Regions from separate parts of the Streptacidiphilus albus JL83 genome, predicted to be linked through region 4. Evidence: riboswitches for the same ligand, from Rfam matches in the RefSeq annotation. Region 4 holds a riboswitch; each other region holds the start of a gene.
The links. A riboswitch is a leader RNA that binds a small molecule or an ion and turns the genes downstream of it on or off. The one in region 4 is predicted to bind cyclic di-AMP.
Positions count from the first base shown of each region.

Region 1: it holds a riboswitch for cyclic di-AMP, as region 4 does, so the genes downstream of both, BS75_RS09340 (C40 family peptidase) here and BS75_RS44435 (C40 family peptidase) in region 4, are expected to answer to the same signal.
Region 2: it holds a riboswitch for cyclic di-AMP, as region 4 does, so the genes downstream of both, BS75_RS47080 (glycoside hydrolase family 16 protein) here and BS75_RS44435 (C40 family peptidase) in region 4, are expected to answer to the same signal.
Region 3: it holds a riboswitch for cyclic di-AMP, as region 4 does, so the genes downstream of both, BS75_RS19670 (M23 family metallopeptidase) here and BS75_RS44435 (C40 family peptidase) in region 4, are expected to answer to the same signal.

Region 1 covers NZ_JQML01000001.1:2,154,950-2,161,926, reverse strand. Annotated here, with positions in the region: gene BS75_RS09370 (aminotransferase class V-fold PLP-dependent enzyme) at 1-760, shown strand, start outside; gene BS75_RS09365 (Lrp/AsnC family transcriptional regulator) at 789-1,070, opposite strand; gene BS75_RS09360 (rhomboid family intramembrane serine protease) at 1,067-1,906, opposite strand; gene BS75_RS09355 (hypothetical protein) at 2,056-2,325, shown strand; gene BS75_RS09350 (NYN domain-containing protein) at 2,429-3,904, shown strand; gene BS75_RS09345 (C40 family peptidase) at 4,157-5,155, shown strand; cyclic di-AMP (ydaO/yuaA leader) riboswitch at 5,473-5,625, shown strand; gene BS75_RS09340 (C40 family peptidase) at 5,636-6,727, shown strand.
Region 2 covers NZ_JQML01000001.1:7,133,496-7,141,462, reverse strand. Annotated here, with positions in the region: gene BS75_RS31425 (protein kinase domain-containing protein) at 1-1,289, opposite strand, end outside; gene BS75_RS31420 (Pr6Pr family membrane protein) at 1,481-2,107, shown strand; gene mctP (monocarboxylate uptake permease MctP) at 2,160-3,791, opposite strand; gene BS75_RS31410 (DUF3311 domain-containing protein) at 3,788-4,147, opposite strand; cyclic di-AMP (ydaO/yuaA leader) riboswitch at 4,463-4,633, shown strand; gene BS75_RS47080 (glycoside hydrolase family 16 protein) at 4,639-5,844, shown strand; gene BS75_RS31400 (methyltransferase domain-containing protein) at 6,168-6,986, opposite strand; gene BS75_RS31395 (FAD-dependent oxidoreductase) at 7,041-7,967, opposite strand, start outside.
Region 3 covers NZ_JQML01000001.1:4,554,883-4,562,849, reverse strand. Annotated here, with positions in the region: gene BS75_RS19690 (MFS transporter) at 1-192, shown strand, start outside; gene BS75_RS19685 (undecaprenyl-diphosphate phosphatase) at 380-1,315, shown strand; gene BS75_RS46735 (thioredoxin family protein) at 1,464-2,111, shown strand; gene BS75_RS19675 (VOC family protein) at 2,177-2,599, shown strand; cyclic di-AMP (ydaO/yuaA leader) riboswitch at 2,756-2,909, shown strand; gene BS75_RS19670 (M23 family metallopeptidase) at 2,922-3,950, shown strand; partial or broken gene BS75_RS43435 (hypothetical protein) at 3,984-4,294, opposite strand; gene BS75_RS19660 (coiled-coil domain-containing protein) at 4,388-6,028, opposite strand; gene BS75_RS19655 (PrsW family intramembrane metalloprotease) at 6,210-7,967, opposite strand, start outside.
Region 4 covers NZ_JQML01000001.1:4,079,210-4,087,176, reverse strand. Annotated here, with positions in the region: gene BS75_RS17585 (helix-turn-helix domain-containing protein) at 122-982, opposite strand; gene BS75_RS17580 (GOLPH3/VPS74 family protein) at 1,277-2,005, opposite strand; gene BS75_RS17575 (D-alanyl-D-alanine carboxypeptidase family protein) at 2,277-4,304, shown strand; gene BS75_RS17570 (MFS transporter) at 4,348-5,850, opposite strand; cyclic di-AMP (ydaO/yuaA leader) riboswitch at 6,071-6,224, shown strand; gene BS75_RS44435 (C40 family peptidase) at 6,209-7,261, shown strand; gene BS75_RS17560 (ABC transporter permease subunit) at 7,353-7,967, opposite strand, start outside.

The DNA.
Region 1 (6,977 bases), 1.9 Mb from region 4:
CCAGCTCGCCCCCCACCACCCGGTGTCGGTGCGGGAGTTGGACGTCGACTGGGTCGCCTTCTCGGGCCACAAGCTGTACGCGCCCTTCGGCGCGGGGGTGCTGGCCGGCCGCAGCGACTGGCTCGACGCCGCCGAGCCCTACCTGGCCGGCGGCGGCGCCAGCCGCACCGTCGCCCGCGAGGCGGACGGCTCGGTCGCGGTCGAGTGGCACCAGGGCCCGTCCCGGCACGAGGCCGGATCGCCGAACGTCATCGGCGCCTACTCCATCGCCTCCGCCTGCCGGGCGCTGACCGAGGCCGGCTTCGACCGGCTGGTCGCCCGGGAACAGCAGCTGATCGCCCGGCTGCGGGCGGGGCTCGCGGACATCCCCGAGGTGCGGGTGCTCACCCTGTTCGGGGACGCCCACCCGCGCGTCGGCGTGCTCTCCTTCGTGGTCCAGGGCTGGAACAGCTCGCACTTCTCCGCCGCGCTCTCGGCCGAGTACGGCATCGGCGTCCGCGACGGACTGTTCTGCGCCCACCCGCTGGTGCGCACCCTGCTCGGCGGCGAGGAGGCGGCCCCGTCCGAGTGCGGGGCCCCCGAGGCCTCGCTGCCGGGGGAGCGCAGCCTCAACGCGATCCGGGTGAGCTTCGGCGCGGGGACCCCCGACGAGCACGTGGAGCGCTTCGTCGCCGCCGTGCGCGAGCTGGTCACCCAGGGCGCGCAGTGGGCCTACCGGACCGAGGGCGGGCGCTGCGTCCCGGACACCCGCCGGGTCTGACCGCCCGCGGCCCTCGCGGCCGGCCTGCTCAGCCGTCGAGCCCCAGGGCGAAGGCGGCGTCCAGGTCGTGCCGCGAGTAGGTGCGGAAGGCGATGTGGGTCTCGGTCTGCTCCACGCCGGGCACCTTGTTCAGCAGGCCGGGGATCACGTCGGCCAGGTCCTCGTGCGCCCGCACCCGGACCATCGCCACCAGGTCGTAGGTGCCGGTGACGGAGTAGACCTCGCTGACGCCCTCCAGCGCCGCGATGGTCTCGGCGATCTCGGGGATCCGGTCGACACTGGCCTTGACGAGCACGATCGCGGTGATCACTGGAGGGTCTCCTGGGACGGTGGGAGGGACGGTGGAAGGGCGGACGGCCCAGCGTAGCCGCGCCGTCGGCAGTAGAGCAGCCAGGCGAAGAGGAAGCCCCCGGTGAAGCCGATCAGGTGCGCCACGTACGCCACGTCGGGCTGCCCGGCGGCGGCGCTGCGCACCGAGAGGGCCTGGATCGCGAACCACAGCACCAGCACCAGCCAGGCCGGGAACCGCAGCGGCAGGAACAGCAGCAGCGGGATCACGACGGTCACCCGCGCCCTCGGGTAGAGCCGCAGGCAGGCGCCCAGCACCCCGGCGATCGCCCCCGAGGCCCCCACCAGGCTGACCGTGCCGTTGGCGCCGTGCTGCTCCACCAGCGCGTAGCCGTAGGTCGCCAGGTAGCCGACGGCGACATAGAAGAGGAGGAAGGAGAGCCGTCCCATCCTGGCCTCGACCAGGGTGCCGAAGACGTACAGGAAGATCATGTTGCCGAGCAGGTGCACCCAGCCGGCGTGCACGAACATCGCGCTGAGCACCGAGAGCGCCGGGACGCCCAGGGACTCCCCGGGCCCGGCCCGGTTGTCCAGCAGCTCGCGCGGGACCACTCCCCAGTGCTGGTAGTAGGCCGCGATCGCGGCGGCGCGGTGCGCGCCCTCCCCGTACAGCGGGTCGAGCCCGGAGACCGGCCCGATCAGGAACACCACGCTGTTGACGGCGATCAGCAGACAGGTCACCAGCGGCAGCCGGCGGAGCCGTCCGTCCGTCCCGGCGGTGGCCGCCGTGCGCAGCAGGCCGGTCGCGCGCAGGGTCCACGGGCGGGCGGGCGGGGGTGCGCCGGAGAAGGGGAGCATGTCCCAAGCATTCCTTGACCGGACAAAAACGACACCGTCGGCTGCGGCGTGTGGGGGACGGTGCCGCACCGTCACGGGGAGGCCCTAGGGTTGCTCGGGTAGCCGTGTCCGGCCTGCTCCGGACGCCCCGCGAACCGAGAGGACGCCCCATGTCTGTCCCCCTGCCCACCGAGGGGACCCGGTGGCGCTGCACCCTGTGCGGCAACCTGACCCGTTTCGACGTCACCCGCTCCTCCCGGGTGGTCGAGTTCGTCCACCTCGACCTCGCCGGCGAGCCCCGGGTCGAGGAGCAGGAGGTGCTCAGCGAGACCGTCGAGTCGGTGCGCTGCCGCTGGTGCAGTGCGGTGGACCAGATCGAGTTGGTCGACCGGCCCGGCGCCGAGGCCGAGGCGGCGGCGCAGGCGGCCCGGACCGAGTAGGACAGCGGGTTCGAGCAGTGGCGGAGTGACGACTGGGGGGCGGGACGGGCGAGAATAGGTCAACGGGCCGGTGCGGCCCGGCGACCGGATCGGAGTACGGGACGTGGTGGAGAGAGCCAGGGCGGACGCCGCCGAGGGCCTGGGAGGGCCCGACGGCGCGGCGCCGGTCCCTGCCGTGCCGGCCGGCCCCGGCGCGGATGCCGGGGCCACAGCGGACGCCGGGGCCACTGCGGACGCCGGGCCCGCGGCGGAGACCGCCGCGCCGCCGGAGGAGCAGCTCGACCGCCCGCTGCCGGAGGGCGTGCGGCGGCGGGTGGTGGGCATCGCCGCCGACGCGCTGGCCGCCGTCCCCTCCGCCGAGCTGCCCGCCCGGCTGCGCCCGTACGCCAAGTTCACCCCGGTCCAGCGGGCCCGGCGCGGGGCGACCGCCATCGCCGCCGCGCTGGAGGCCGAGCCGCAGTTCCGGCTGCGGATAGCGGACCGGGTCCGGACCGGCCAGCCGGACCTGGTCACCGCGCTGGAGTCGGGCCTGGTCCCGGCGGCGGTCGACCCCCAGGACGTCGCCGCCGTGGCCTACCTGCTGCGCCCGGCCGGCTGGAGCAAGCTGGTCGCGGACGCGGGCGAGGAGGTCGAGCGGGCCGAGTCCGAGGGCGCCGCCGCCGAGTCCGCCCGGCTGATCGAGAAGCTGCAGGCGGAGCTGTCGGCGCTGCGGGAGACCACCCGGGCCGAGTCCGAGCGGAGCCGGATCGACCTGGAGGCCGCGAAGAAGGACGGCGACGCGCTCCGCCGCAAGCTGCGCAGCCTGGAGGCGGACACCAAGCGGGCCGAGGCGGCCACCCGCAAGGTGACGGCCGAGCTGGACGCGCTGCGCTCCTCCGGGGCGACCGAGCGCGGCTCGGCCGACAGTGAGCTGCGCCGGCTGAAGCACCGGCTGGCCGAGTCGGAGGCGGCACTGGAGGCGGCCAAGCGGGCCTCCCGCGAGGGGCGCAGCGCCGAGGACATGCGGCTGCGGCTGCTGCTGGACGTGGTGCTGCAGGGGGCGCAGGGGCTCCAGCGGGAGCTGGGGCTGCCACCGCTCTCGGGCCGTCCGGCGGAGTCGGTGGAGGCGGTACGGCCGGTCACGGCCTCGCCGCACGACGTCGCCCGGCGCGCGCTGGACGCCGACGACCCGGCGCTGCTGGACCAGCTGCTCCAGCTGCCGCTGGTGCACCTGCTGGTCGACGGCTACAACGTGACCAAGACCGGCTACCCCTCGCTGCCGCTGGAGAAGCAGCGGGCGCGGCTGCTGAACGGCCTGTCGCTGCTGGCGACGCACAGCGGGGCCGAGGTGACCTGTGTCTTCGACGGCAAGGACCTGGACGCGCCGGTGCCGATGGCCCCGCCGCGCGGGGTGCGGGTGCTGTTCAGCCGCTCGGGGGAGACGGCGGACGAGCTGATCCGCCGACTGGTCAGGGCGGAGCCGGAGGGCCGCCCGGTGGTGGTCGTCTCCACCGACCGGGAGGTGGCGGACGGGGTGCGGAAGGCGGGCGCCCGGCCGGTGCCCTCGTCGATGCTGCTCAGGCGACTCGTACGCACCTGATAGGTCAATCCCGACATTTGACGTATATGCAGACTGTTTTCGCCCCGAGGGCGACAGATTGAGCCGGTCTCACTAGTCTCTGCTCTCGAACCTCTGTCCTGACGATCGCCCGGCCGGGTGACACGGGGGTTCCCGTCCTCGTCCTGGGCGCCGCATCGGGGGATGCGCCATGTCGCCGAGCGACGGTTGCCGGAAGGGAACCGAGCCTCCGTGGCCTCACACCGCCGCCCCAAGCAAGCCAGCCGTGCCCGCGTGACGGTCCTCACCGCGGCCGCGGCCACGGCCGTGGCGCTCTCGGCGCAGGCCGCGGCGCAGGCTGCACCGACGCTCACGCTGAGCCAGGCGAAGAGCGAGGTGGCGGCGGACCGCCAGGCGGCGGACGTGGCGACGCAGAAGTACGACGACGCGCAGAGCCAGCAGCAGGCGATCCAGCAGAAGGTGACGCTGCTGCAGAACGAGATAGCCGCCCAGCAGGCCTCGATCAACAAGGAGCTGTCGCAGCTCGGCGGCGAGGCCGCGGCCCAGTACCGGGACGGCGCGGTGGACCCCGCCGTCCAGCTGATGCTCTCCTCGGACCCGAGCGCCTACCTGAACCAGGCCTCGGCCCAGGGCGAGGTCGACTCCACCCAGGCCGCCCTGCTGTCCAATGTCACGGCGGCGGAGGCCATCCTGGCCCGGGAGAAGGCCGAGGCCACGGCCGAGCTCCAGCAGCAGCAGGCGCTGCTGTCCACCATGCAGTCCACCAAGGCCACCGCGCTGGGCAAGCTCAAGTCGGCGCAGGCGGTGCTGGACGCGCTCACCCCGGCCGAGCAGGACCAGGTCGGCGGGGGCGGCGGCTACGGCACCATCGCCCACAACGGCAGCACCATGTCGCCGAGCCAGGTCGACCTCTCCGGCATCTCCTCGGCCGCCGCCACGGCCATGCGGGCGGCGCTGAGCAAGGTCGGGGTCGCCCCCTACGTCTGGGCCGCGGCCGGCCCCGACTCCTTCGACTGCTCGGGCCTGGTGATGTGGTCCTACGCCCAGGCCGGCATCCAGCTCCCGCACTCCTCCTACGCGGACGAGTCGGTGGGCAGTGCGGTCTCGCTCTCCGACATCCAGGTCGGCGACATCGTGGTGCTGGAGAACGGCGCCCACGTCGGGATGTACGCCGGCAACGGGATGGTGGTGAACGCCCCCGAGTACGGCTACACCGTCTCCATCATGCCGATCAGCGACTTCGGCGGGATCGTCGCCATCCGCCGGGTCTGAACCCCTCCGTCGAGTCCGGGCGGCCGCTTCCCCCTCCGTCCCACAGTGTGACGTGCGCCACAGCGATTGTGACTGCTGTGGCGTTCCGTCCTTTTTGGTCCGGATGTCGTGGGCATACGGTCATACTCCGACTGCGTACCGTACGGGAGTCGGTACCCCTACGAGTCATCAAGAACTTCTTTCTTCCAATGATTTGAACGGATCACGGTTGGGTCACTAGTGTCGACTCCCGAACCACCGCTGAATCGACCGCCCACCTCGGGTGGCGGCGGGGTTCCCGCCGAGTCCGAGGCGTGGCAGGGGTGCGCAGGGCACCCGTCAGGGGAGTGCCGACAACTCGGAGCCGGGGAACCACTCGTTCCTCGGGGTGAATCGACGTCAGGCCGGTGTGGTTGCCGGTGAGGCGTTGTAGGGCGATCTTCCAGCCCGAACCCGTCAGCTCACCCGGTAGGCGGATCGAGGAAGAAGGAGCTCGCCTTCGTGGCGTCCCATCGTCGTCCCAAAGCGCCCAGCCGTACCCGGGCCGTGGTCCTCACGGCCGCCGCCGCCACCGCAGTGGCGATCTCCGCGCAGTCGGCAGCGCAGGCGGCGCCCAAGCTGACCCTGGACCAGGCCCGGAGCGAGGTGGCGGCGGACCGGCAGGCGGCCACCACCCAGGGCGAGCAGTACAACCAGGCCCAGGGCGAGCAGCAGGCGATCCAGCAGAAGGTCTCGCAGCTGCAGAACGAGATAGCGCGCCAGCAGGCCGCGGTCAACGCGCAGTTGGCGCAGTTGGGCGCCCAGGCGGCGGCCCAGTACCGCGACGGCGCGTTCGACCCCTCCATGCAGCTGATGCTCTCGTCGGACCCGACGGACTACCTGGACCAGGCGTCCACCCAGGGCGAGCTCGACGCCACCCAGGCCAACCTGCTGGGCAGCGTCAAGGCGCAGCAGACCGTCCTGGCCCGGGAGAAGGCCGAGGCCACGGCCGAGCTCAAGCAGCAGCAGGCGCTGCTCGCGCAGATGCAGAAGGCGAAGTCCAGCGCCCTGGCGAAGCTCGCGGCGGCGCAGAGCGTGCTCGACTCGCTCACCGCGGCCGAGCGGGCCCAGGTCGCGGCGAGCGCCGGCGTGGGCGGCGGCGGCACCAAGGCCGGTGGCGGCACGACGGCCGGTGGCGGCACGAGTGCCGGCGGCAACGGCGGCAGCGGCTCCGTGGGCGGCATCAGCCTGGACGGCATCTCCAGCGCGGCGGCGACCGCGATGCGGGCGGCCATGAGCAAGGTCGGCAACGCGCCGTACGCGTGGCAGGGCTCCGGCCCGAACGAGTTCGACTGCTCGGGCCTGGTGATGTGGGCCTACGCCCAGGCCGGGATCACGCTGCCGCACTACTCCTACTCCGACGAGACCGAGGGCAGCCCGGTCGCCTCGCTGGCCGACGCCAAGGTGGGCGACATCATCGTGCTGGAGAGCGGCGCCCACGTCGGCCTCTACGCCGGCAACGGCATGCTGCTCAACGCCCCGGAGTACGGCTACGACGTGTCGGTCCAGCCGATCAGCTGGTTCGGCCAGATCGTCGCGATCCGCCGGTTCTGAGGGATCTGACGAACCGTTCCACCAGTGGCTCCGCCCCGGGCTCCCCGCCCGGGGCGGAGCCACTGTCGTCCCGTCATGTGACAGATGGCACACAGATAACGACAGTCATGGTGATCTGACCGTTTTGGCCGTCATGTCGTCGGCGTTCGGTCATAGAGTGACCTCGGTGCGTAAGGTGTCGGCCGGTTGATCGGTCGGCCGTCGCCTTTTTGCTGACAATGATTTGAACGGATCACGGTTGGGTCACTAA
Region 2 (7,967 bases), 3.1 Mb from region 4:
GAGGTCCCCGGGCAGCCGCCGAGGCCGACGCCGGCCACCCGCAGGCCGTGCTCGCGCAGCACGGCCCGACTGCCGGCCAGCGAGCGGCCGGTCAGATCGGGCGCCAGCTCATGGTGGGTGCCGGTGACCGCGCCCGCCACCGAGCCGCCGACGGCCGAACCGGACTTGGCTCCGGAGCCGGCCCCGGGGGCAGATCCGCCCCCGGAGCCGGCGACCTGGTAGGCCGCGACCCCGGAGATCAGCACGACCGCACCGGCCACCGCGAGCAGCACCCGGCGGGTCCGGCGCCGGGGTGTCCGGCGGCTTGCGGCCCGCTCCTCGCGCTCGGCCGCCCGGGCCGCGCCGCGCCCCGCCGCCCGGGCGCCCAACTGGACGGTCGGGCCGCCGGCCGGCACCTCGGTCACTGCCGGACCGCCGACCGTACCGGTGGCCGCCGAGGCCGCGTCCAGCTGCCGCAACTCCTGCTCCACCGCCGTGCGCATGGCCGCCGCGTCGGCGAAGCGCAGCTCCCGGTCCTTGGCCAGGGCCCGCAGCACCAAACCGTCGCAGGAGCGCGGGACGGCGGGTGCGAACGCCGAAGGCGGCTGCGGCTCCGCCGAGATCTGCTGCCAGCCCACCGCCAGCGCCGACTCCCCCACGAACGGGGGCCGACCGGTGAGCAGTTCGAAGAGCAGGCAGGCGACGGAGTAGAGGTCCGCGCGGGCGTCCACGCTCTCGCCGCGCGCCGCCTCCGGCGAGAGGTAGTCGGCGGTCCCGATCACCATGGCCGGATCGGTCAGTGTCATCCCCCGGTCCTGCACGGGGCGCGCGATGCCGAAGTCCATCAGCTTGACCGCGCCGTCCTCGGTCACCATCACGTTGGCCGGCTTGATGTCCCGGTGGATGATGCCCTGGGCATGCGCGTGGGCGAGGCCGTCCAGCACCGTGTGGGTCAGCTCCAGGGCCCGCCGCACCGGCAGCCCGGTGGCGGGCGGCTGCCCGGCAGTCCCCTGCTGCCCCTGGCCGAGGCGCAGCAGGTCGAGCAGGGTGGTGCCGTGGATGTACTCCATGACCAGGTACGGCAGCAGCGCGCCGTCGACCGTGTCCTCGCCGCTGTCGAAGACGGCGACGACGGCGGGGTGGTTGAGCGAGGCCGTGGACTGCGCCTCCCGCCGGAAGCGCGCCAGATAGGTGGGGTCGTCCGCCATCCCCGGACCCATCACCTTGACCGCGACCGGGCGGTCGAGCCGGGTGTCCTGCGCCAGGTGGACCTCGGCCATGCCGCCGCGCCCCAGCAGGCGCTCCAGCACGTACCGACCCCCGAGAACCCGTTCCTGCTGCATTGCCCACCCGTCTCTGGACCACCGCGACGACCCGCACACGTCGGCCGCACCCTAGCGGGCAATCTTGTGGGATTTTTGTGCCCCCGCCCCGAGGAGGGCACCGGCAGCCACGTTACTTACTGGTAGCGCCCGGCGGCGACGGTCTGTACCTTGCCCCCATGGCACGTAACCACACACTCGTCGGCGTACTCCGGATCGCGCTCGGACTGCTGGCGCTGATCGCCCTGGCCGTCGGGCTGGACCGGGACGTCCACGACCACGACGGCGGCAACTTCATCTTCTACTTCACCAACCTGTCGAACCTCTTCGGCGCGGCCGTGCTGCTGACCGGCGGAGTCGCCCTGCTGCGCGGCCGACCCGGGGTGCCCGACCTGCTGCGCGGCGCGTCCGCGCTCTACCTGATCATCACCGGGCTGGTGTTCTGGACGCTGCTGTCGAACACCATCGACGCGCAGACCATCGTCTGGCAGAACGACGTGGTGCACGGGGTGATGCCGGTCGCCCTCCTGCTGGACTGGCTGCTGCTGCCGCCGAAGGCCCGGATCGCCCTCGGCCGCGCCTCCTCCTGGCTGGTCTTCCCGCTGGCGTACCTGGCCGTGTCCCTGCTGCGCGGCCCGATGGTCGGCTGGTACCCGTACGACTTCCTGGACCCGCGCGAGCCCGGCGGCTACGCCCATGTCACCACCTGGTCGGTGATCGTCACGGTGGTGTTCGTGGTCTTCACCCTGATCCTGGTGGCCGTGGGCAACCGGCTCCGCCCGCGCGTCGGCGCCGACGCGGCCTGACCGCCCGCGCCGCCCGGCCCGCGCCGACACGGCGGGGACGGGCGGCGCGGGATCAGCCGACCGGTGATGCGGGCTCCGGGGCCAGGCCCAGCTGGTAGTCGGCCGGAACGGTCTCGTCCCGCCCCCCGGGCGCCTTGAACGCGCGGAGCAGCAGGGTGCCGACCACCGCGACGGCGAGGTTCAGCACGAAGGCCGTCACCCCGACGTAGCCGATCTGGCCGATCAGCGGGATGGTGGCCGAGCTGCCGCCGAAGTGCGAGTGCGGCTTCCCGGCGGCGGCCACGCCGTAGGCGGTCCAGGTCCCGTAGGCCATGCCGGCGGCCCAGCCGGCCAGCAGTGCCCAGGGGTGGAGCCACTTGGAGAACAGCCCGCTGACGATCGCCGGGAACGTCTGCAGGATCCAGATGCCGCCGAGCAGTTGCAGGTTGATCGAGAACTGCTTGTCGATCCCGAGCACGAAGCCCAGGGCGCCGAGCTTCACCACCAGCGAGGCGAGCTTCGCGACCTGGGTCTGCTGGGCGGCGGTGGCGTCCGGCTTCAGGAACTCCCGGTAGACGTTGCGGGTGAACAGGTTGGCGGCGGCGATGGACATGATCGCCGCCGGGACCAGCGCCCCGATGCCGATGGCGGCGAAGGCCACCCCGGCGAACCAGGAGGGGAACATCCTGGCGAACAGCTGCGGCACCGCCAACTGGGCGTTGTAGCCGGTCACGCCCTTGCCGATGCCGGCCGCGATGGCCATGAAGCCGAGCAGCGACAGCAGTCCCAGCATCAGCGAGTAGGCCGGGAGCAGCGCCAGATTGCGGCGGACCGTGTTCCGGCTCTTGGCGGCCAGCAGCCCCGTCGCCGAGTGCGGGTAGAGGAACAGCGCCATCGCCGAACCCATCGCCAGGGTGGCGTAGGCCCATTGCGCGCTCGGTCCGGTGACCAGCGAACCGCGCGGCTTTCCGGTGGCGGGGCTGGTCTTGGCCAGGGCCGCGGCGGACTCGTGGAAGATCTGGCCGTAGCCGCCGAGCCGGATCGGGATGTAGATCACCGCGACCAGGACCACGATGTAGACCAGGGTGTCCTTGACGAACGCGATCAGCGCGGGGGCGCGCAGCCCCGAGGAGTAGGTGTAGGCGGCGAGCACGGCGAAGGCCAGCAGCAGCGGCAGGTCCTTGGCGAAGCCGCTGGAGCCGCCGATGTCCATCGTGTCCAGCACGGCCTGGATGCCCACGAGCTGCAGTGCGATGTAGGGCATCGTCGCCAGGATCCCGGTCAGTGCGACGGCGAGCGCCAGGTAGCGCGAGCCGTAGCGTCCCCGGGCGAAGTCGGCCAGGGTGACGTACCCCTTGCTGCGCGCCACCGACCAGAGCCTTGGCAGGAAGAGGAACACCAGCGGCCAGGCGAGGATGGTGTAGGGCACCGCGTAGAAGCCGGCCGCGCCGACGCCGTAGACCAGGGCGGGGACGGCGATGAAGGTGTAGGCGGTGTAGAGGTCGCCGCCGAGCAGGAACCAGCTGACGATCGTGCCGAAGCCGCGTCCGCCGAGGCCCCACTCGTCCAGGTGGAGCGGGTTCTCGGCCCGGCGCCAGCGGGCGGCGAGGAAGCCGACGACGGTGACCACGAGGAAGAGCACGATGAAGACGGTCAGCGAGACGGCGTTGGTGTGCCCGGCCGCCGAGATGGTGAGTCGGCTCATCGTCCGGCCCCCTCGGTCGGCGCGCCGTCGGTGCCGCCGTCGGCGCCGCTGCTGCCGTTGCCGGCCCCTGGGGGCGGGTCCGCCCGGCGGCGGGCCTCCTCGCGGCGGATCAGCAGGTAGGCGCCGCCGGTGAAGACGCCCGAAACGATCACCCAGAGCAGTTGGTACCAGTAGAAGAACGGGATCCCGATGAACGCGGGCCGCAGCCTGGCATAGGAGTTGACCCAGAACAGGGCCACGAAGGGAGCGAGGAGGAGGATCCCGCAGACCACCCGGGTCGGCGTGATCACGGGTAATCCGACCGCCGGCGCGGGCGGCGGACCGGACAGCGGGGCGGACGGTGCGGTGTCGGCCATGGTGACGGCTCCCTTGGTGCTCGATGGGGTGCGGTCGGCGGCACTCTCCCGAGGCGCCGCCGTGCGTTCATGCCCATCGGAATCTAGGCCAATGACGGGCGCACGTCACTAGGATGTCCAACTGTCCGACCGGACCGACGACATGCTCGTACAAGGGTTCACCGATCCGCGTGGTTCGTCCGATCCGCCCCGGTCCGTCCCGATGTGAGACCGGGCACAACCCATTGTCCGGGCGGGACTCGTCTGCCTACCCTGCATACTCCGCCGTGGGCGGACCACGCCGCCGGGACGCCGAATCCTGTCCACCCGCCGGCGGGCTGTCGAGCACCGAATCGGACAGGAGCGGGGGAACCAGGTAAGTCGCCGTCGCCGCACCGCCCGCAGGGCGCCGCGGCCCACGGCTCGGGGTGAAGCCGCACCACCGGCGGCCGGGCTTCCTCAGGCCCGAACCCGACAGCTCACCTCGCAGGCGTGTCACGAGGAACACCGACATGCGTCTCCCTGCCATACCCGCGCGCCTCTGTGCCACCGCCGGCGCTGCCGCACTGATCGCCGTCCCGCTGGCCGGACAGGCCGTCGCCGCCACCGCGTCCGCCCCCACCGTCACCCAGGACCGGCTCACCCCGACGTCGATGACGGCCGGCGTCGCCACCACCGCGGGCCTCACCGTTCACGCCAAGTCCTGCTTCACCGCGAAGACGCTGGGCGTCGGCGTTCGCGACAAGGCCGGCGACAACCTGGACTTCCCCGGCTCGGCCTCGAACGTCCGGATCTGCCCGGCCGGCGTCTCGATCACCACCGGCAGCCGCACCCTGCCCGCCGGCTCCTACACCGAGTTCGGCTTCTGGCAGGACACTGCGGGCGCCTGGCACAACCTGGCCTCGCACACCCTGACCGTCGCGCCCGCCGCGACCACCAAGCCGACCGCGCCGGCCACGCCCACCCCCACGCCCACGCCCACCCCGAGTGCGCCCGCCACTCCCCCGGCGACCGCGACCTCCGGCTCGCCCGTCGCGGGCCAGAAGCTGATCTGGTCCGACGACTTCAGCAGCCCGATCGCCTGGGGATCGACCTGGGTCGGCGACACCACCACCTCGTTCCAGTACGGCAACCACAACCCGAACGACAACAAGCTCGACTGGCTGGACCCCTCGGCCGTGAGCGTCGCCAACGGCGTCGCCACCTTCACCGCGACGCCCTCCACCCATGTCCTGGAGAACGGCAAGACGGCCTGGAACACCGGTCTGCTCACCACCGAGGGCTCGACCCAGGGCTTCCAGGTCAAGACCGGCGAGTACGTCGAGACCCGGGTGCAGCTGCCGACCGCCGCCGGCGCCTGGCCCGCGCTGTGGACCTGGAAGAACGGCAACGGCGAGATCGACTCCTTCGAGTACCACCCCGACAACCCGAACCTGCTGGAGCTCACCAACCATGTGAACCCCGCGCAGGACTACTACACCGACGCCAACGCGATCGCCCCGGGCAAGTGGGTGACCATCGGCACCTACTACGGCGCCAACTCGGTCAGCTGGTACGTCAACGGCACCAAGGTCTACTCGGACGGCACCGGCGTCGGCGCCAACTGGTCCGCGTACCTGATCCTCAGCCTCTCGGTCAGCGCGGGTGAGTACCACCCGGCCCCGACCGGCAGCGCGCCGATCACCTTCGCCGCCGACTACGTCCGCGTCTACGGCTGACCTCTCCGCCCAGTCCAGATCGGCGTGGCCGACCAGCGCGAGGCTCCGGTTCCAGAGCTCGGCGCGGGCCCGGGGGTCGTACGCCTGGGCGGCGGCGCGGGTGTCCCGGGTGCGGTCGAAGAACCGGCCGGTCGTCGCCGCCGGCCCCGGGTCGCTCACCAGCCGCTGGGTGGCGGCGCCAATCCGACCGGCACGGTGATCGAGGCCGACGGCGGGGGCCCGGCTGGTCACGCTGGGCTGCACCCGACGTCCGGGCCCGGCGTCCGGGCCCGGCGTCCGGGCCCGGCGCGCGGGCCCGGCGCGCGGGTCCGGCGTCCGCGCGGCTACGCCGACGGGCGACGGCCCCAGGCGGAGACCAACGGGGCGGTCGCCAGGTCCAGCCGCCCGGTCTCGACGCTCGCCAGGTGGCGGTCCACCTCCTCCTCCGTGGCCAGGCCCGCCGCCACCAGCCGGGACCGGATCTGCCGGACCGTCGCCGCCTCCAGCACGGTGCAGGCCGGTGACGTGATCGGGAAGTAGGCGTCGGCCTGGACCTCCTCCAGGCCGGACTCCCGCAGTACCCGGGGCAGGGTTCGCCCGTAGGCGAGGTCCGCGCCGCGCTCGGCCATCAGCGCGCGGAAGCCCGAGCGCAGCCGGTTGGCCAGCCGCTGCTCCGGTCCGGACTCGTCCGGGCAGAGCAGCGGCTGCAGCCCCGGATCGGCGTCCTCCAGCAGCAGCCAGCCGCCGGGACGCAGCGCCTGCACCATCCGGCGCAGGGCCTCCTCCCGGTCGGCGACATGGACCAGCACCAGCCGGGCGTGGACCAGGTCGAAGCCGCCGGAGGGCGGCGGGTCGGCGGCGACGTCGTGCCGCAGCACCTCGACCGTCCCGGCCCCGGCGTCCTCCTCCGGCGCGGTCCAGGACGGGTCGATGTCGGTGGCCAGCACGAACCCGCCCGGGCCCACCCGCCGGGCCAGCCCGGCCGGCACGCTGGGGCCGCCCGCCCCGACCTCCCAGCAGCGCATTCCGGCGCCGATGCCCAGCCGGTCCACATGCCTGAAGGTCACCGGGTCGAACAGCTCGCCCAGGGCACCGAAGCGGATCACCGCCTGCGACTGCTGGTTGTCGAGCAGATATCCGTGTTCCGCCTGGTGCTCCGTCATCCCCCGAGCATCTCAGATCCCGGTCGCACCACCCTTCACCTGCCTCTGCTGCGCCTACGCCGCCGAGGCATCGGGATCGGCGGCGGGCGCGGCAGGCGCGCGGCGGAAGAGCCGGAGGCGGAGGGCGCGCGCCAGGAGCCGGGGGCTGGCCAGGGAGTCGGGGTGGGCGAGCATGGTCGTGGTGCGGGCCACCCGCTCGCTGATGACGGCGTCGGTGACCGCGAGCTCGAAGAGCAGCCGACCCACCCACCGGATGAGTCGGTAGCCGCGCGGGTAGGGCCCGTCCACGTGCGGCAGTTCCAGGTCGGCGAAGGTCGAGACCTGCCAGGCGGCGTCGACGACCACCTTCACCTGCTCGAAGTAGCCGCTCGCCGGTTCGCGGAGGGAGGTGCGCGGGGCGTGCAGGTAGGCCGACAGGCAGGAGGCGTGCAGCATGGCCGAGGTCATGCCCTGGCCGTAGACGGGGTTGAACGAGGCCACCGCGTCACCGGTCGCGACCAGCCCCGCCGGGAACCGTCGGAGCTCGTGGAAGTCCCGCCGCCTGCTGTCGGCCTGATGGTACGTCACCACCTCGCTCACCTGCTTGGCACGCTCGGCGATGTCGCCGAACACCTGGGGGAAGTCCTCGCGGCAGCGCCTGCCGAACTCCACCGCGTCCCGGCTGGGGCGGTCGTCGGCGTAGCCGGCCACCAGCACCATCCAGCGGTGGTCCTCGACCAGGATCACCCCGCCGATCCGGGGCGGGCTGCCAGCGGCCGGGTCGGCGGCGGCGGTCGAGACCACGTTCCAGGCCTCGCTTACCGCGCCGTCGTGCTGGAAGACGGAGGTGGCGTAGTTCAACTTGATCGGCATCCGTCGCATCGGCGGACGCTCCCAGCCGCTCTCGTCCAGCCAGTCGCCGAGCCGGCTGGAGCGGCCCATCGCGTCGACCACCAACTCGGCCTCCAGAGTGACCTGCTGGTCCGAGCCCAACGGGGTGTA
Region 3 (7,967 bases), 480 kb from region 4:
CTGTCCGGTCCCTACCTGCTGGTGATGGTCGGCTGCACGGTGCTGATCATGGTGCTGGCGCTGCGGCTGCGCCGTCGGCTGACCCCGCTCCAGGACAACGCCGTGCGCTCGGAGCACATCCTGGAGGGCACGGGCGGCGCGGTGCCGACCGAGGGCGCGCGGCTGGTGCCGGAGCTCCAGCACGCGGGCTGAACCGGGCAGACCCCCTCCGGCGGGCGGTCGTCGGGCACGCGAGTGCCGGGCGACCGCCCGCTGTGATGCCGGTGAACACCCGGCATCGGAGCGGTGAACAAGGGTCGCCCGGTCACGAGGGGTCTACACGGCTGTAGTACTTTCTGACTGCCCAGACTCTGCATTCCTTACAGCCGAAGGCCCTTCGATGTCCGTCCTCACGTATCCAGAAGCGATCGGCGTCGGCCTCATGCAGGGCGTCACTGAGCTCTTCCCGGTCTCCAGCCTCGGCCACAGCATCCTGGTGCCCGCCCTGATCGGCGGCTCCTGGAAGCGGGACCTCAATGTCTCCGCGGCCGGCTCGCCCTACCTGAGCGTGCTGATCGGGCTGCACCTGGCCACCGCGCTCGCCCTGGTCGTCTACTTCTGGCGGGACTGGGTCAGGGTCATCGGCGGTTTCATCAGCTCCGTCCGCCACCGCCGCATAGAGACGGTGAACGAGAAGCTCGCCTGGCTGCTGATCGTGGCGACCGTGCCGGTCGGCGTCGTCGGCCTGGCGCTGAACAAGTTCTTCCAGGACGCCCTCGGCACGCCGATCGTGGCCGCGGTCTTCCTCACCCTCAACGGCCTGGTCCTCTATGTCGCCGAGCGGCTGAAGCGGGGCGGCAGCGGCCGGCGGCGGGCCGGCGACGCCGGGATCGAGGAGCACGGCCCGGACGGCGAAGCGCTGCACCCGGACGAGGTCTCCGACCGCCGGATCACCGCCAAGCTGACCTGGAAGCAGGCCCTGGTGGTCGGCGGCGCGCAGATCCTGGCGCTGCTGCCCGGCATCAGCCGCTCCGGCGTCACCATGAGCACCGGCATCTTCAAGGGCCTGCGCCACGAGGACTCCGCCCGTTTCGCCTTCCTGCTGGCCACCCCGGTGATCGGGGCGGCCGCGCTGCTCAAGGTGCCCTCGCTGCTCGGCTCGGCCGGGGACGGCATCCGCGGCCAGGTGCTGGCCGGCTCGGTCGCCGCCTTCGTGGCCGGCTACGTCGCGGTGCGCTTCCTGACGAAGTACTTCGAGACCCGGACGCTCACCCCGTTCGCGATCTACTGCACCCTGGCCGGCCTCGGCAGCATCGCCTACCTCTCGCTGACCTGAACCGGCTCGCACCGGTGCGCCCCTGGCTCACCCGCACGGGTGATTGCCGCGCGGCGGCTGGACGGTCGGCCCCGCCCCGCCCGGCGGGCCTGCTCGAATGGGTCCGAGGGGCGGTCCTCGCCCCGACCCGGACGAGGGAGGGCCCGCCGTGACCGGCCGCGGACTGCTCGGGACGCTGGCGCTCGCCCTGGCCGGCTCGCTGGCGGCCTCGGCGCTGGCCGGCTGCACCACCGTGGCCGGCACCGGACGCCCCCGGCCCGGCTCCGGCCCGGCCGCGTCCCGCTCCTCCTCCTCGGACGGCAGCGCCGACGACGCGCACCGGGCGGGCGGGCCCGGCTACCTCGGCGTCGCCCGGCCGTTCCCGCCGCTGCCCACGGTCACCCCCGCGCCGGTGCCCGACAGCTACAACCCGGCGGCGGACGCCCCGGCGGCCGTCGCCTCGGCCCTCGCGGCGGCGAAGGCGGACGGCCGGCCGGTGCTGCTGGACTTCGGCTCCGCCTGGTGCGAGGACTGCCAGGCGCTGTCCGCGCTGCTGGAGAACGTCGGCGTGCACCAGGTGCTGTCCCGCAACTACCACCTGGTCACCGTGGACGTCGGGCACTTCGACCGGAACACCGACCTGGCCGGGCGCTACCTCCGGCTCAGCGCCGTCGGCATCCCGGCGCTGGTCGAACTCGGCCCGGACGGCCGGGTGCTCAACTCCGGCACCGGCGGCGTGTACGCCGACGCCCGCGACCTCAGCGCCGACGCCCTGGCCGGCACCCTGGTGAACTGGCTCTACACGACCGGGGGCTGACGGATTTCGGCCTCCCACGTGCACGGACCTCCCGCAGCGGGGCGCTCCGGGGCTAGCGTGGCCCTGTGGCGACGAGTGCGGAGACCGACACGGACAGCGGAACAGGTGCGGACACGTATCCGGGGCCGGTCGTGGGCCTCGGCATAGGGCGGCTGGACGAGATCGTGGTCGACTGCGCGGACCCCGCGCGGCTGGTGCGGTTCTGGGCGGCGCTGCTCGGCGGGAGCCCGGTGGACCGGGCCGGCGACTGGTCCTACGTGGACCCGCCGGGAGGACAGCCCCGACTCGCCTTCCAGGCCGTGCCGGAGGGAAAGCCGGGCCGGAAGAACCGGCTGCACCTGGACATCGACGTGGCCGACATCGCGCTGGTGCGCGCGGCCCTGCTCCGGATCGGGGCGGTGGCTGTGGGCGAGGTCCAGCGGGACGCGGAGGGCGCGTTCCAGGTGATGCTCGATCCGGAGGGGAACGAGTTCTGCCTGGTCCGCTGAGTCCGGACCGGACGAACCCGGACGCCTCGAATACGGACAAAGGCCGCAGACGGTGCGTCAAGTCCCAGCTGGCTCCCCGAACCACTTGGAATCAACCGCCTCTAGGATTAACGTTTGATAACGCAGCACGAAGTTCTGCTGTTCGACGAACGGCGTCGTGCGCTGTCGCCTAATCCTGCTGGCCGTCACTTCCCGTGACGGCCGGGAGCCGGGGAACCACGTATCTGGGGTGAATCGGCCGTTCGCGGCCGTAGGGGACCTTCCTCTCCGAACCCGTCAGCTAACCCGGTCGGCGTGAGGGAAGGAAAGGAGTACGCCGGCCGTGGCGTCGTACCAGTCCGCTTGGGCACCTGTACAGACCGAGGTGCCGCAGCGCCCCGCCGGGATCGCTTCCGGCACCGTCCTCGGACTCGCGGCCATGGCCGCCGTCGGCGCGACCGGGGCGATCGGCCTCGCGGCCCCCGCCAGAGCGGCGACCGTCAGCGACACGCTGACGCTGAGCAACAAGGGCACGGTGAGCGTGGCCGACCACAGCAACGACGCGCTGCCCGCCGGGGCCACCGCCGTCGGCAGCCGACTGCTCGACCCGGGCACGGCCCTGGCCGAGCGGATCCGGACCCAGTCCGCGCAGCAGCGCGCCGACGCGGACGACGCGGCCCGTCGTCAGGCCGCCGCCGCAGCGGCGGCGAAGGCCGAGGCCACGGCCAAGGCCGAGGCCGAGGAACGGGCGCAGGCAGCGGCCCGGGCCGAGGCCGCGGCGCAGGCGGAGGCGGAGAGCCGGGCGGCACAGCTGGCCGCGGAGCAGGCCGTCCAGCACGAGCAGGCGCTCCGGGCCGAGGCCCTGGCCCAGGAGAACGCCCAGGCGGCGGCCCGGGCAGCAGCGCAGGCGGAGGCCCGGGCGGCGGAGCAGGCGCGCGATGCCGAGGCGGAGCAGGCGCGGAGCGCCCAGGACCTCGGTGAGCTGGTCGTCCCGGTGCCGGGCGCGGTGCCCGGGGCCGGCTTCGGACAGTCCGGTTCCTACTGGTCGCACCTCCACACCGGTCTGGACCTCGCCGCCGCCACCGGCACCCCGGTCGTGGCCGTGGGCCGGGGCACGGTCACCTCGGCCGGCTGGGCCGGGGCCTACGGCTACCGGATCGTGGAGACCCTGCCCGACGGCACCGAGATCTGGTACTGCCAGCTCTCCTCGATCGGCGTCGGCGGCGGCGAGGTGACGGCCGGTCAGCCGATCGGCCGGGTCGGCGCGACCGGCAACGTCAGCGGCCCGCACCTGCACCTGGAGGTCCGCCCCGGCGGTGGCGAGCCGGTCGACCCGTCCGTCTGGCTGGCCGAGCACGGCCTCGGTATCTGACCCGGCCGCTGCTGCTCCCCGAAGGGCCCCGGCTCAGCGGGGAGCGACCCGGCGGTCCGCCACCGCCCAGGACGCCACGGCCACGCCGCTCGCGACGGTGAGCACCGACGGCCAGGCGCCGAGCTTCTTGGCCAGCGGGTGCGAGCCGGCGAACGCGGCGACATAGAGCCCCGCGAGTGCGGCCGTCGCGGCCGGACCGGCGGCCCGCTGCCACTGCACCGCCGCGACCGTCCCGGCGGCGAGCAGTGCCGCGCCGCCGAGCTCGCGCTTCTTCGTCGCCGGGCCAGGCCGAAGCCGCCGATCAGCCCGCTCGCGGCGACCAGGGACGAGGGAATGCGTGCCATCGTTGTTCGACCTCCGGGGACGGGTGGGGCGTGCGGGCTCCGGACCCGGTGGTCCGGATCCGCTCCCAGCACCCTAACCCGGCCGGCGGACGGTCAGTTGGTGCGGGTGTTGTGCAGGTGCAGGCCCATGTAGCCGATGTAGATCAGGCCCGTCCCCGAGCAGTCGTCGTGGTAGTGCAGCCGGGGAGCGGTACCGCCGCCGCCTATCCGGAGGTGGGCGCCCATGAAGACCTCGCCGGCCGGATTGACCTCGACCGGGACCGGCAGCTCCCGCTCGCTCTTCCACTTGCCGTGCGAGCGGACGGTGCGCGACTCGTCCCGGATCACCTTGCGCGGGGGGAAGGGGTGGCAGTCGGCCGGGGTGTTCTCGCACCAGCGCCGGAAGTCCCCGCCGGAGGCGCCGCGTACCGCCGCCGCCGCGTAGTCCTGGAGCGCGAGCAGCGCGTCCCAGGCCATCCGGACCCAGGTCGGATGGTCGGTCTGGAGGTCCAGGTCGCGGCCGAGCCGGGCGTCTCCGGTGAACCGGAGCAGCGGGAACTCGCCTTCGAGCCGGTCCAGCAGCTCGGCGAACGAGGCCGGGTCGTGCTGCTGGTCGCGCTCGAACCGGTCGTGCTCCGGCAGGTCCGAGTAGCCGGCCTCGGCCAGCCGTCCGCGCAGCGAGCGGACCTGGGTCCGGGCCGCGCGCAGCTCGCTGTACTGCTCGTCGTACTCGGCGGCCAGCTCCGACTCGCGCTCCTCGGCGGCGCGCAGCCAGCGCCGCACCTCCTGGATCTCGCCGGCCCGGGCCCGCTGTTCGAGCACCTCCTCCTCGTGCTCGTCCACCAGCAGCGATCCGGGCTGCACCCCGTCGATCTCGGCGCCGACGTCGCTCAGACCCCGGGCGCGCAGCGGCGGGAGCGCTTCCAGCGCCTCCGGCAGCGGGGTCTGCACCGCCAGCCGCCGGGGGAGCCAGGCCAGCAGCCCGGAGGCGCGGCGCAGGTCGGTCTCGAAGGTGTGCCGGGCCATCACCCGGTGCCGGGGCGCGTCCGGCTGCCAGGCCGGGTCGAGCCCGGGGAGGTAGGTGCGCACCGCGCCGCCGTAGACCCGGTGGTGCTCCAGGGCCCGGTTGAACTCCCGTTCGGCGCCCGGCGCGAGGGCGTAGAGGACGGCGGTGCCGGCGCAGCCCCGCAGCAGCGGGTCGACCGTCTCGGCGAGCCAGTCCTCGAAGTCGGTGTGGGAGGGGGTGCTGGCGACGACGATGGGCAGCCGCCGGTCGGGGTCGCAGAGCTCGTCCAGGACCTCGTCCAGCGCGCCGCGCTCGATCACCGTCGGCATGCCGTGCACCGCGGCCGAGCCCGCGTGCTCACCCTCGGTGGCGGCCAGGACGTCGAGCAGGCCGCGGGCGAGCGAGGGGACGGGGGCCTTGGCGGTGGGCACGCCACGGGCGGGCAGCAGCTCGGTGTCCAGCCGGACCCAGGTGCGCGCGCCGGTGGGGGTGGACACCGCGAGCGTGGTCTGCCAGATGCCCTGGGTGGTGAACTCGCGAAGTCGCCAGCGCGCGAGTGACTCCTTCGCGCCCCCGGCTCCGCGCACGCGCTCCTTCAGCGAGCAGTCGAGCACGGCCTGCGCCCCGACCCGGTGCCGTCCCTCTTCGCCGACCGGGCCGTCGTAGTGCTGTGCCTTCAGCCACTGTCTGACCTGCTCCTCGGCCAGCGACACCGTCTCTTTGTGGACGTGGCCGCTGGTCACAGCCATGCGATAGATGCCATCGGTCATCCGCGGGCCTCCTGACGCAATATCGGCGTCCCGCACGCGACGTGCGGATAAGAGGGACAACGCGGGAAGTGTCCCGGATGGTTCCGGTGCGATCCGGTGCCCGGCCGGGAGGTGCGGCCCGGCCGGGGCCCGAGGGTGCGGAGTGACGCGTGGGGAACGGTCAGTGGTGGTGGTGCGGCGGCGGGGCCGGCGGCCCCGGATCGGGCGCGGGGGCCGTGGGCGCCGCCGACTGCGGCGGCGCGGGGTGGTGATGGGTCGGATGGTGCGGCTGCGGCTGGTACGGGTGGTGCGGCTGCGGGGCCGGCTGCTGCGGGAAGGGCTGCTGCGGGTACGGCTGCGGCGGCGCCTGGTAGCCGGTGCCGGGCTGCGGCTGCGCGGGCAGGTACGCCGGCGGCTGCTGGTAGCCGGCCGGCGGATAGGCCCCCGGGTACCCGACCGGGTAGGGGCCGCGGCCCGGCGCGGGGTGGGCGCCCGGGTACGCGCCGGGGTACTGACCCGGGTACTGCGGGCCGCGGTATCCCGGACCCGGGTACTGCGGGGGCGGGAACCCGGCCCCCGGGGGCCGGGCGTAGCCGTGGAACGGGCGCAGCGGCGGGTGCAGCCGCTGCCACTCCAGGGCGCCGACCTGGGCGATCGCGCCGGTCACCGCCTCCTTGCGCTCCCACAGGTGGTGCAGCAGCTCCTGCTCCCGCTCCGGGAACTCGGCGCCGACCAGTCCGCGCTCGGCACGCTGCCGCAGGAACGCCAGCGAGGTGGCGAAGCCCAGGTAGTCCCGCATCTGCTTGGCCCCGACCTGGCCCTGGTTGAAGCGGGCCAGGTCGACCGCCTGCCGGCGGGTGCGCATCGACGAGAGCACCAGCGGCACCGGCGGACTGATCCAGCCGGCCCCGGCGTAGACCGGGAGCTGCCGTCCCACCGCCCGCAGCTCGTTCCGCCGCGACCAGACCACCAGCCAGACCATCAGCCCGAAGACCGGGACCATGAACAGGAAGTACACGCCGAGGAAGCCGAGACCGCCGAGCGCGGAGGAGCCGTTCCAGGAGCCGTGCATGAACATCGCCACGATCCAGCCGCAGATCGGCGCCAGGATCCTCAGCCAGCGCTTGCTGGTCATCGCGGCGATGCCGAAGCCCACCCCGGTCATCGAGGTGAACAGCGGATGCGCGAACGGCGACATCACCTCGCGGGTGATGAAGGTCTCGATGGTGAAGGCGATGCCTTCGCCCTCGGTACGGCCCTCCAGCACCGAGCGGCCCAGGTAGAGGATGTTCTCGGTGAAGGCGAAGCCGGTGGCGGTGAACCCCGCGTAGACCACGCCGTCGACGATGCCGCTGAAGTCCTTGCGGCGGAACAGGAACAGCAGCAGGATCGCGGATCCCTTGACGCTCTCCTCGACCAGCGGCGCGACCAGGGTGGCGCCCAGGGTCTGCCCGTCACCGCCGATCTGATGGCTGATCAGCAGGTCGGTGGCCCAGGTGTTGGCGACGAAGGCCACCAGCGTCGCGGCGCACGAACCCCAGGCGAAGCAGAACAGCAGGTTGCGCAGGGGCTTGGGCTCCACCCGGTCCAGCCAGTAGAACGCCCCGAGCAGCAGCGGCACCGGCAGCACCGCCAGCGCCATGCCGATCAGCATCTCGGAGGTGCCGGTCTGGCGCTGCACCTTGGCCAGGATCCCGACGCCGCAGAGGACCAGCAGCAGCGTCAGCGCGATCAGCCGCAGCAGCTTGCTCTCGAACAGGTTGCCGCGCGGCTTGTAGCGGAACCGCCCGGACAGGTCGAGGCCCGAGCTGCCCTCCTCGGCCGAGGGCACCGGAAGGGCGGCCGGTTGCCCGGCGTCCTCCGGTGGAGGGCCGGGGTGGGTCGGCAGGTCCGCGGCCGGGTCCGCTGCTGCCACCACGGTTATGTCGTCGAGCGACGG
Region 4 (7,967 bases):
GGGGGTGCCGATCGCGCCAGTCGCCTCGTACGGACCCTCAAGACTGAGGAATTCCGGCCGAGATGGCATGTCGGCCGCTGCTTCGCGCGTACACTACCCGTCCTGACCCGCGCGGAACTCCTCAGCCGGCGAAGCCCTTGGCGATCCGGTCGATCAGTTCCCGGGTCTGGTCCGGGTGCAGGGCCTGGGCGCGGAGGTGCTCGTACATCGTCGAGTAGGTCCGCACGTCCTGCTCCTTCTCCAGGTACAGGTCGCTGGTCACGCCCTCCAGGTAGACCACGGTCGCGTCGTCCGGGTCCTCGAACTCCAGGATGGCGAAGGTCCCGCTCATCCCCGGATGGGCTCCCACGCTGTACGGCAGCACCTGGACCGTGACATGCGGCCAGGAGCTGACCTCCAGCAGGTACTCCAGCTGCTCCCGCATCGTCTGCACCCCGCCGACCTCGCGGTGCAGCACGGCCTCGTCCAGGACCGCCCAGAGCCGCAGCGGCTTCTCCTGGTCCCGGATGATCTCCTGACGCTTCATCCGGATGTCCGTGCGCTTCTCGTTCTGGGCCGGCAGCGCCTCCGGCTGGATGCCGGCCACCACCGCGTAGGCGTACTCACGGGTCTGCAGCATGCCCGGGACGAACAGCGACTCGTAGGTGTGCATGGAGACGGCGTCCGCCTCCAGACCGATGTAGACGCTGTAGGGGACGTCACCGAAGGCGTGCCACCAGCCCCGCTGGCGCGACTCGCGGGCCATCGCCATCAGCGCGTCGAGCAGCTTCTCGTCCGTCACCTCGTAGACGCGGCACAGGTCGCGCACGTCGCGCTGGCTGATACTGCGCCGCCCGTTCTCCAGTCGGCTGATCTTGGACTGCGAGACGAGCAGCCGCTGGGCGACGTCCTCGGCGGTGATGCCGAGTTCTTCCCGGAGTTCGCGCAGCTTCGCGCCGAGCCGGCGGCGTCGGATGGTCGGGTTGATGCTGGCGGATGACAACTGATCCTCCGGCAATGGAGTCATCGGAACAGGGATTGGTTGGTATCCCTCGTGTTCAGCAGGATGCCACTCGGAACCGCCCTCGTGTGGAGCAATCGTCCGGTATCGAGCCTCGCAACCGAAATGAGCAGGCGTGCGAGACGCAGGCGCACGCCGACGCGTACCCTGGTTGGTCGCTCGTTCGAACAAGCCGGACATCAGGCGGCCTCCGGGCAGAAAACGGACCGCCGCCCGTACCGCGAGGGTGGTCGCGGTGGGGCGGCGGTCGAGGGTTGCGGTGCGGTGCGGCGACGGTCAGCGAACCCCCGTGCGCACCATGCCCGGCAGGGCGCCGGGTCGTGCGGCGCTCCGCGGAGCGGTCCGGTTCGGTGCGGCTCCGCCGCCCCGTACCTGGGCCGCCGGCAGGCCGTTCTGCACATCCATGACGGCGTGCGCGACCATCCCGCCGAGCGGGTCGTACCGGATCAGGTCGCGCAGGCGTGACCTGGAGGAGCGGCCCTCGTTACCCGGATATAGGTGTTTTCCGAGGCCCACGGCGTGGGCCAGGGCAGCCAGAGCGGCTGTCCGGGGGTCCGGGGGGATCCCGGTCCGGATGGCCGTGTCCAGCCGTTCCTTGATGGCGCTGTTCGTGCAGTCGTCGGACGCCTGGTAGCGCGTCGTCGGAAGCACTCCGCACACCTGGCCCGGCACCGCCCGCACCATCTCGCACCGCTCCAGGTGCGCAAGGTACGTCTGGCGCAGCCCCAGTCGGGGCCCACCGATCCAGTGAACGGCACGCACCGCACTGCCGCGACGGCGCAGCAGTTCGAGGGCGTGGTCCAGTGTCGGGTCACCGGTCGGCCGTGGGTTCACCACGGCGATCCGGTCCCCGTTCGGGACTATTCTCCCGGCCATGGCCAGCTCGACGAGCTGTGCCCCGGCCAGTCCGAGGTCAAGGGTCTGCGGTTGCGCGGTGGTCCCGGTTGCCGGGTCCAGTGCGAGCAACAACAGTTCCTCGGGAATTGTTCTGCGGCTCTTGCCCATCCAAGCCTCCCCGCGTGGATGAAGACAGAGTGACGCCTCTCACACCCTGCTGTCGAGGGTGCCTCGAGAGTGACACGACAACGTGATCTCCGGAACCACCCGGACGAAGTCCACGTCTGCCTCAGCAGTGGCTGTCGTCCCAGGGGAAACGCCGGTACGGGGCATCGTGTGCGCGGGATGCGGCGGGCGTGCAGGAAACTGGGGTCGGCGCGCGGATGCCGCGCGCCCATCGGGCACACCAAACAGGACACACACGAGGAGGCTGGGTTACGTGGGCGAGTCCCCCGACAGGGCGGAGCGGAACGAGGACACGCGGGGGTCGGCATCCGCCGCGGAGCCCACTCCGACAGCCACCCGCGCCGAGACGCCGTCCGCGGAGACAGCGTCCGCGGAGACGGCTGCGCCGGAGCCGGACGGGACCGCCGCCGAGGCCGCCGCGCCGGAGGCTGACGCCGCCCCGGAGGCCGAGGCCGTCCCGGAGCCCGACGACGACGCGGCCGAGGAGCCCGCCGCCGAGGCCGCGGACGCCGCCGAGGACGTCGACGCCGGGGGCGCCGCTGCCGGGGGCGACGCTGCCGGGGACGCCGAGCCCGCCGCTGACGAGGCCGACGCCGCAGACGAAGCCGCCGACGCCGAGGACGCCCCGCGCGGGGCCGTGCTGGAGCTGAGCGGGGTCGGCGCCCGCGGCGAGTCCGAGCACGCGGCCACCCTCGACGAGCCCACCACCGCCCTGCGCGTCCCCTACGACCCGCCGACCCAGACCCTGCGCCAGTTCCGCGGCTTCCGGCTGGACCCGGACGAGGTCGACGACCCGGCCGCCGAGCCCGAAGAGCCGGTGGAGCAGTCCGCTCCGGCCGCCGCCCTCAACCCGGCCTATCTGCGGGCGTTCGACGCCGTGCCGATCCCGGCCCCGGAACCGGCTCCGGAACCGGCTCTGGAACCAGCCCCCGGACCGGGAGTCGGACAGGGAGTCGGACCGGGGGCGGGCCCGGCCCCGGAAGGCAGCCCGGAGACCACCTCCGAGGCGCTGGAGCTCCTGGCGACGCTCAGTCGCCGGCCGATGACCCCGCTGCGCCGCGCGGCCAAGCGGACCGCCCTCTGGGGCGGCCTGCTCTGCGTCGTCCTGGCGGTGCTCGCGGTGGTCCAGGTGCTGCGCCCGCTGCCGACGCCGCAACTGCGGCTGACCGCCGCCTCGGAGTACACCTTCGGCGGCTCTGCACCGGCCCTGTCCTGGCCGACGGCGGGACAGTCGGCGGTGGAGGTCGACGGCCTCGGCTCACTGGGCCAGAACGGCGCGGAGACCGCCGTGCCGATCGCCAGCGTGACCAAGGTGATGACGGCCCATCTGATCCTCAAGGACCACCCGCTGGCCGTCGGCCAGCAGGGCCCGGTGATCACCGTCGACCAGCAGGCGGTGACCGACTACACCAACGGCACGGCCGGCGGGGAGTCGGTGATGAAGGTCAGCGCGAACGAGCAGCTGACCGAGTACCAGGCCCTGCAGATGCTGCTGATCCCCTCGGCCAACAACGTCGCCCGGCTGCTCGGCCGCTGGGACGCGGGCACCGACGCCGCCTTCGTCGCCAAGATGCAGGCCGAGGCGACGGCGCTGGGGATGTCGCAGACCACCTACACCGACCCCAGCGGTCTGGAGGACACCACCAAGAGCACCGCCGCCGACCAGCTCAAGCTGGCCAAGGTGGTCATGGAGACGCCGGTCTTCCGGGAGATCGTGAGCACCCAGTCGTTCTCGCCGCCGGAGAACCCGCTGACCTACAACACCAACAAGCTGCTCGGCGCCAACGGCGTGATCGGGGTCAAGACCGGTTCCGACTCGGCGGCGCTGGGCTGCCTGATGTGGGCGGCGCAGGTCAAGATCGGCGGGACCACCCAGACCGTGCTCGGTGTGACGTTGGGGCAGCCGGCCCTGAGCTCGACCTTCGGCATCCTCGACAACGTCATGGCGACCAGCAAGAAGCTGCTGGTCAGCGCTGAGGGCGTGCTCCAGTCGCACATCCTGGTGCACCAGGGCGAGGTCGTCGGCTACGTGGACGACGGCGAGGGCGGCCGGACGCCGGTGGTGGCGTCCAAGGACGTGAACGTGATCGGCTGGTCCGGCACCTCGGTGCCGGTCTCGCTGGAGGCGACGGGCGGGGTGCTGCCGCGCACCGGCCGGGCCGGCGACGGCGTCGGCGAGCTGGTCGTCGGCACCGGGGTCAGCGCCCAGCGGATCCCGATAAACCTCCAGTCCGACCTGGCCGAGCCCTCCTACGGGACCCGGCTCACCCGCCTCGGCTGACACCGGGGCCACCCGCCGCGCCCCCATCCACGTCTGACGGAGGTCACATGTGGATGGGGGCGTCCGCGTTCTCCGGATTGATCCGGGGTCGGCCCACCGGGTAGAGCAGGCCGCAGACCACCATCCCGAACAGGAAGAACCCGGCCGACCACCAGTAGGCGGTCGAGTAACTGTGCAGCTGCGCCTGGGCGGTGTTGGCCGAGGTGTGCGCCCGGCCGACCAGGTAGGCGGTGGCGGCGCTGGTGGCCAGGGTGTTCAGCAGCGAGGTGCCGATCGAACCGCCCACCTGCTGACTGGTGTTGACGGTGGCCGAGGCGACGCCCGCGTCGTGCGGCTCGACCCCGGCCGTGGCCAGCGACATCGCCGGGGCGAAGATCAGGCCGAGGCCGAGGCCGAGCACCAGCAGCGGCGGCATCACGTCGGCGGCGTAGGTGCTGTTCAGGTCGAGCCTGGTGAGCCAGGCCATCGCGCAGGCGCCGAGCAGCATGCCGACCGGCACGATCGGCTTGGCGCCCAGCCTGGGCACCAGCTTGTTGGTGGCGGTGACCGAGGTGACGATCATCACGGCGACCATCGGCAGGAAGGCCAGTCCGGTCTTGACCGGCGAGTAGAGCAGCGACTGCTGCAGGTAGTAGGTCAGAAACAGGAAGACCCCGAACATCCCGGCGCCGGCCAGGAACATCGCCAGGAAGGACGCGCCCCGGTTCCGGTCGAGCACCACCCGCAACGGCAGCAGCGGATGCGGCGTGCGCGTCTGCCACCAGGCGAAGACGGCGAGCAGCAGCACCCCGGCGGCCAGGAAGCCCCAGGTGCCGACGGAGCTCCAGGAGTGGGTCTCGGCGTTGGAGAAGCCGTAGACCAGCCCGAACAGGCCCAGTGAGACCACGACCGTGCCGGGGATGTCCAGCTTGGGCGGGTCGGCCGGCCGGCCGGCGTGCAGCAGCCGGACCGCGCCGATGATGGCGAGCACGGCCAGCAGCAGGTTGACGTACAGGCACCAGCGCCAGTCCAGGTACTCGGTGAGCAGCCCGCCGAGCAGCAGGCCGACGGCGCCGCCGGTGCCGGCGATGGCGCCGTAGATGCCGAACGCCTTGGCGCGCTCTGCGGAGTCGGTGAAGGTCGTCGTCAGCAGGGAGAGTGCGGCGGGCGCCAGCAGCGCGCCGAAGGCCCCCTGCAGGGCGCGGGCGATGACCAGCACCTCGAAGCTGGGCGCGGCCCCGCCGATGGCGGAGGCGACGGAGAAGCCCGCCAGTCCGATCAGGAAGACCCGCTTGCGGCCCACCAGGTCGGCGATCCGCCCGCCGAGCAGCAGCAGGCTGCCGAAGGCGAGGGCGTAGGCGGTGACGATCCACTGGCGGTTGCCGTTGCTGAAGCCGAGGTCCTTCTGCGCGGACGGCAGGGCGATGTTCACGATGGTTGCGTCGAGCACCACCATCAGCTGGGCCAGGCCGATCACGGCCAGCACCCACCAGCGGTGGTTCTCGCCCCGGCCGTCGGGGGCGAGGCTCTTGGACGTTGTCCCGGGGTCTGCTGCCGTACCTGTCATGGTCGGTGGCTCCCATCCCTTTATATATGGACAACAACGACATTAGGTCTGCCTTGTCACGGCAGCATCTGGGCAGCCGAAGCCCTTTTTATTCCGGTTTGTATGTGAGTAGGCTCACACCGAGTTGTAGTTTCAAGCACAATCTGCCTAGCGTTCGGTCCGTTCGCACTTATGCGGAACCAACGCCTCCGGAACGCCGAGTCCTGCCGCCGGAGGCTGTGGCACATCGGCACCGCACCACGGCAGGGGCGGGGGAACCAGGTAAGTCGCCGCGATCTCACAGTCGCGGCTTGGGGTGAAGCCGTGCTCAGCACGGCCGGGCAACTCCAGCCCGAATCCGACAGCTCACCTCGCAGGCGTGGGAGAGGACCGCTTCAACATGCTGCCTTCGAGCACCCATGAGACCAACGGCCGTACCGGTTCCACCGCCGGCACCGGTCGCCACCGGGCCGTCAAGGCCCGGCGCACCACCAAGCAGCGCCTCTTCGCCGGTGTCGGCCTCGCCGGCATCGTCAGCCTCGCCGTTCCGATGATCACCGCCAACACCGCCTCCGCCACGGCCCCGGCCGCCGCTCCTGCCTCCGCCCCGGCGACCGCCCCGGCCGCCGTCGCCGCCCCCACCTCGGCGAGCGGCACCCGGGCCGCCGACACCACCACCGCCTCGTACTACACCGTGCTCGCGGGCGACTGGCTCTCCACCATCGCCGCCGACCACGACGTCAACGGTGGCTGGCAGCGGCTCTACGCCCTCAACCGCTCGGTCCTCACCCAGGGTCCGGACCTGATCTACCCGGGCGAGCGCCTGGCCCTGTCCGGCCGCACCGCCGCGACCGGCGCCACCACCTCCTCCGACACGGTCTCCGGCAGCGCGAACCTGGACAGCTCCAACTCCGGCTCCGGCTCCAGCTACAGCGCCGGCAGCTCCAACTGGTCCGCCTCGGACAGCTCCTCCAGCTCCTCGTCCGACAGCACCACCAGCAGCACCAGTGCCCCGGCCGCCACCACGACCACGACCAGCACGAGCAGCAGCAGCTCCTCGACCGCGAGCAGCAGCGGCATGGCCGCGGCCATCGCCTTCGCCCAGGCGCAGGTCGGCGACGCCTACGTCTACGGCGGCACCGGCCCGAACACCTGGGACTGCTCGGGCCTGACCCAGGCCGCGCTGGCCCAGGCCGGCATCAGCATCCCGCGCACCAGCGAGGATCAGGCCGCCGCCGCGACCCCGGTCTCGATGAACGCCCTCCAGCCCGGTGACCTGCTGTTCTGGTCCACCGACGGCACCGCCGCCAACGCGTACCACGTCGCCATCTACATCGGCAACGGCTCCTACGTCGAGGCCGCCAACCCGAGCGCCGGTGTCAAGATCGACACCATCAGCGACTACGCCCCGACCTTCGCGGGCCGTTTCTGACGCTCGGACAGCACCGAACAGCGCTGCGCCCCCGGACGAAGGTCCGGGGGCGCAGCGCTGTGGTGTTCCGGCAGAGGAACGGTGGGACGGGTCAGGCGTCGCGGCGCTTCAGCAGCAGGCCGGCGACCGCCAGCAGGGCCACCGCGTAGCCGGCGAAGAGGGCGAACCCGCTCCAGGGGGACATCATCGTCGGGTCCGGCACCACCGAGAGCATCGCGCTACCGGCGTTGCTGGGAAGGTAGGGAACGATGTGGGGGGCCCAGCTCGAAGGCAGCAGGTGCGCGAGGATCGGCACCACCCAGAGGATGCCGACCAGCACGGCGATGGCACCCGCCGCATTGCGGATCAGCGCGCCGAGGCCGATGCCGAGCAGGCCCACGAACGTGAGGTAGAGCCCGGTTCCGAAGACCACCCGCGCCACACCGGGATCGGTGAGGGTCACGGCCCGGTCGTAGTGGGACAGGATCGCCTGGCCGCCGTAGAACGCGCCGAGGCAGGCGATCGTCATCACGACCAGCACGACCACGGCGTAGACGATCGCCTTGGCCCACAGCACCGGCAGCCGCTTGGGCACGGCGGAGAGGCTGGCACGGATCATCCCGGTGCTGTACTCGCCACTGACGATCAGCACGCCGAGCACGCCGACGGCCAACTGGGCCAGGATGTACAGGCCCAGGCTGAGCTCCGCGCCGTTGACGGCGTCGCC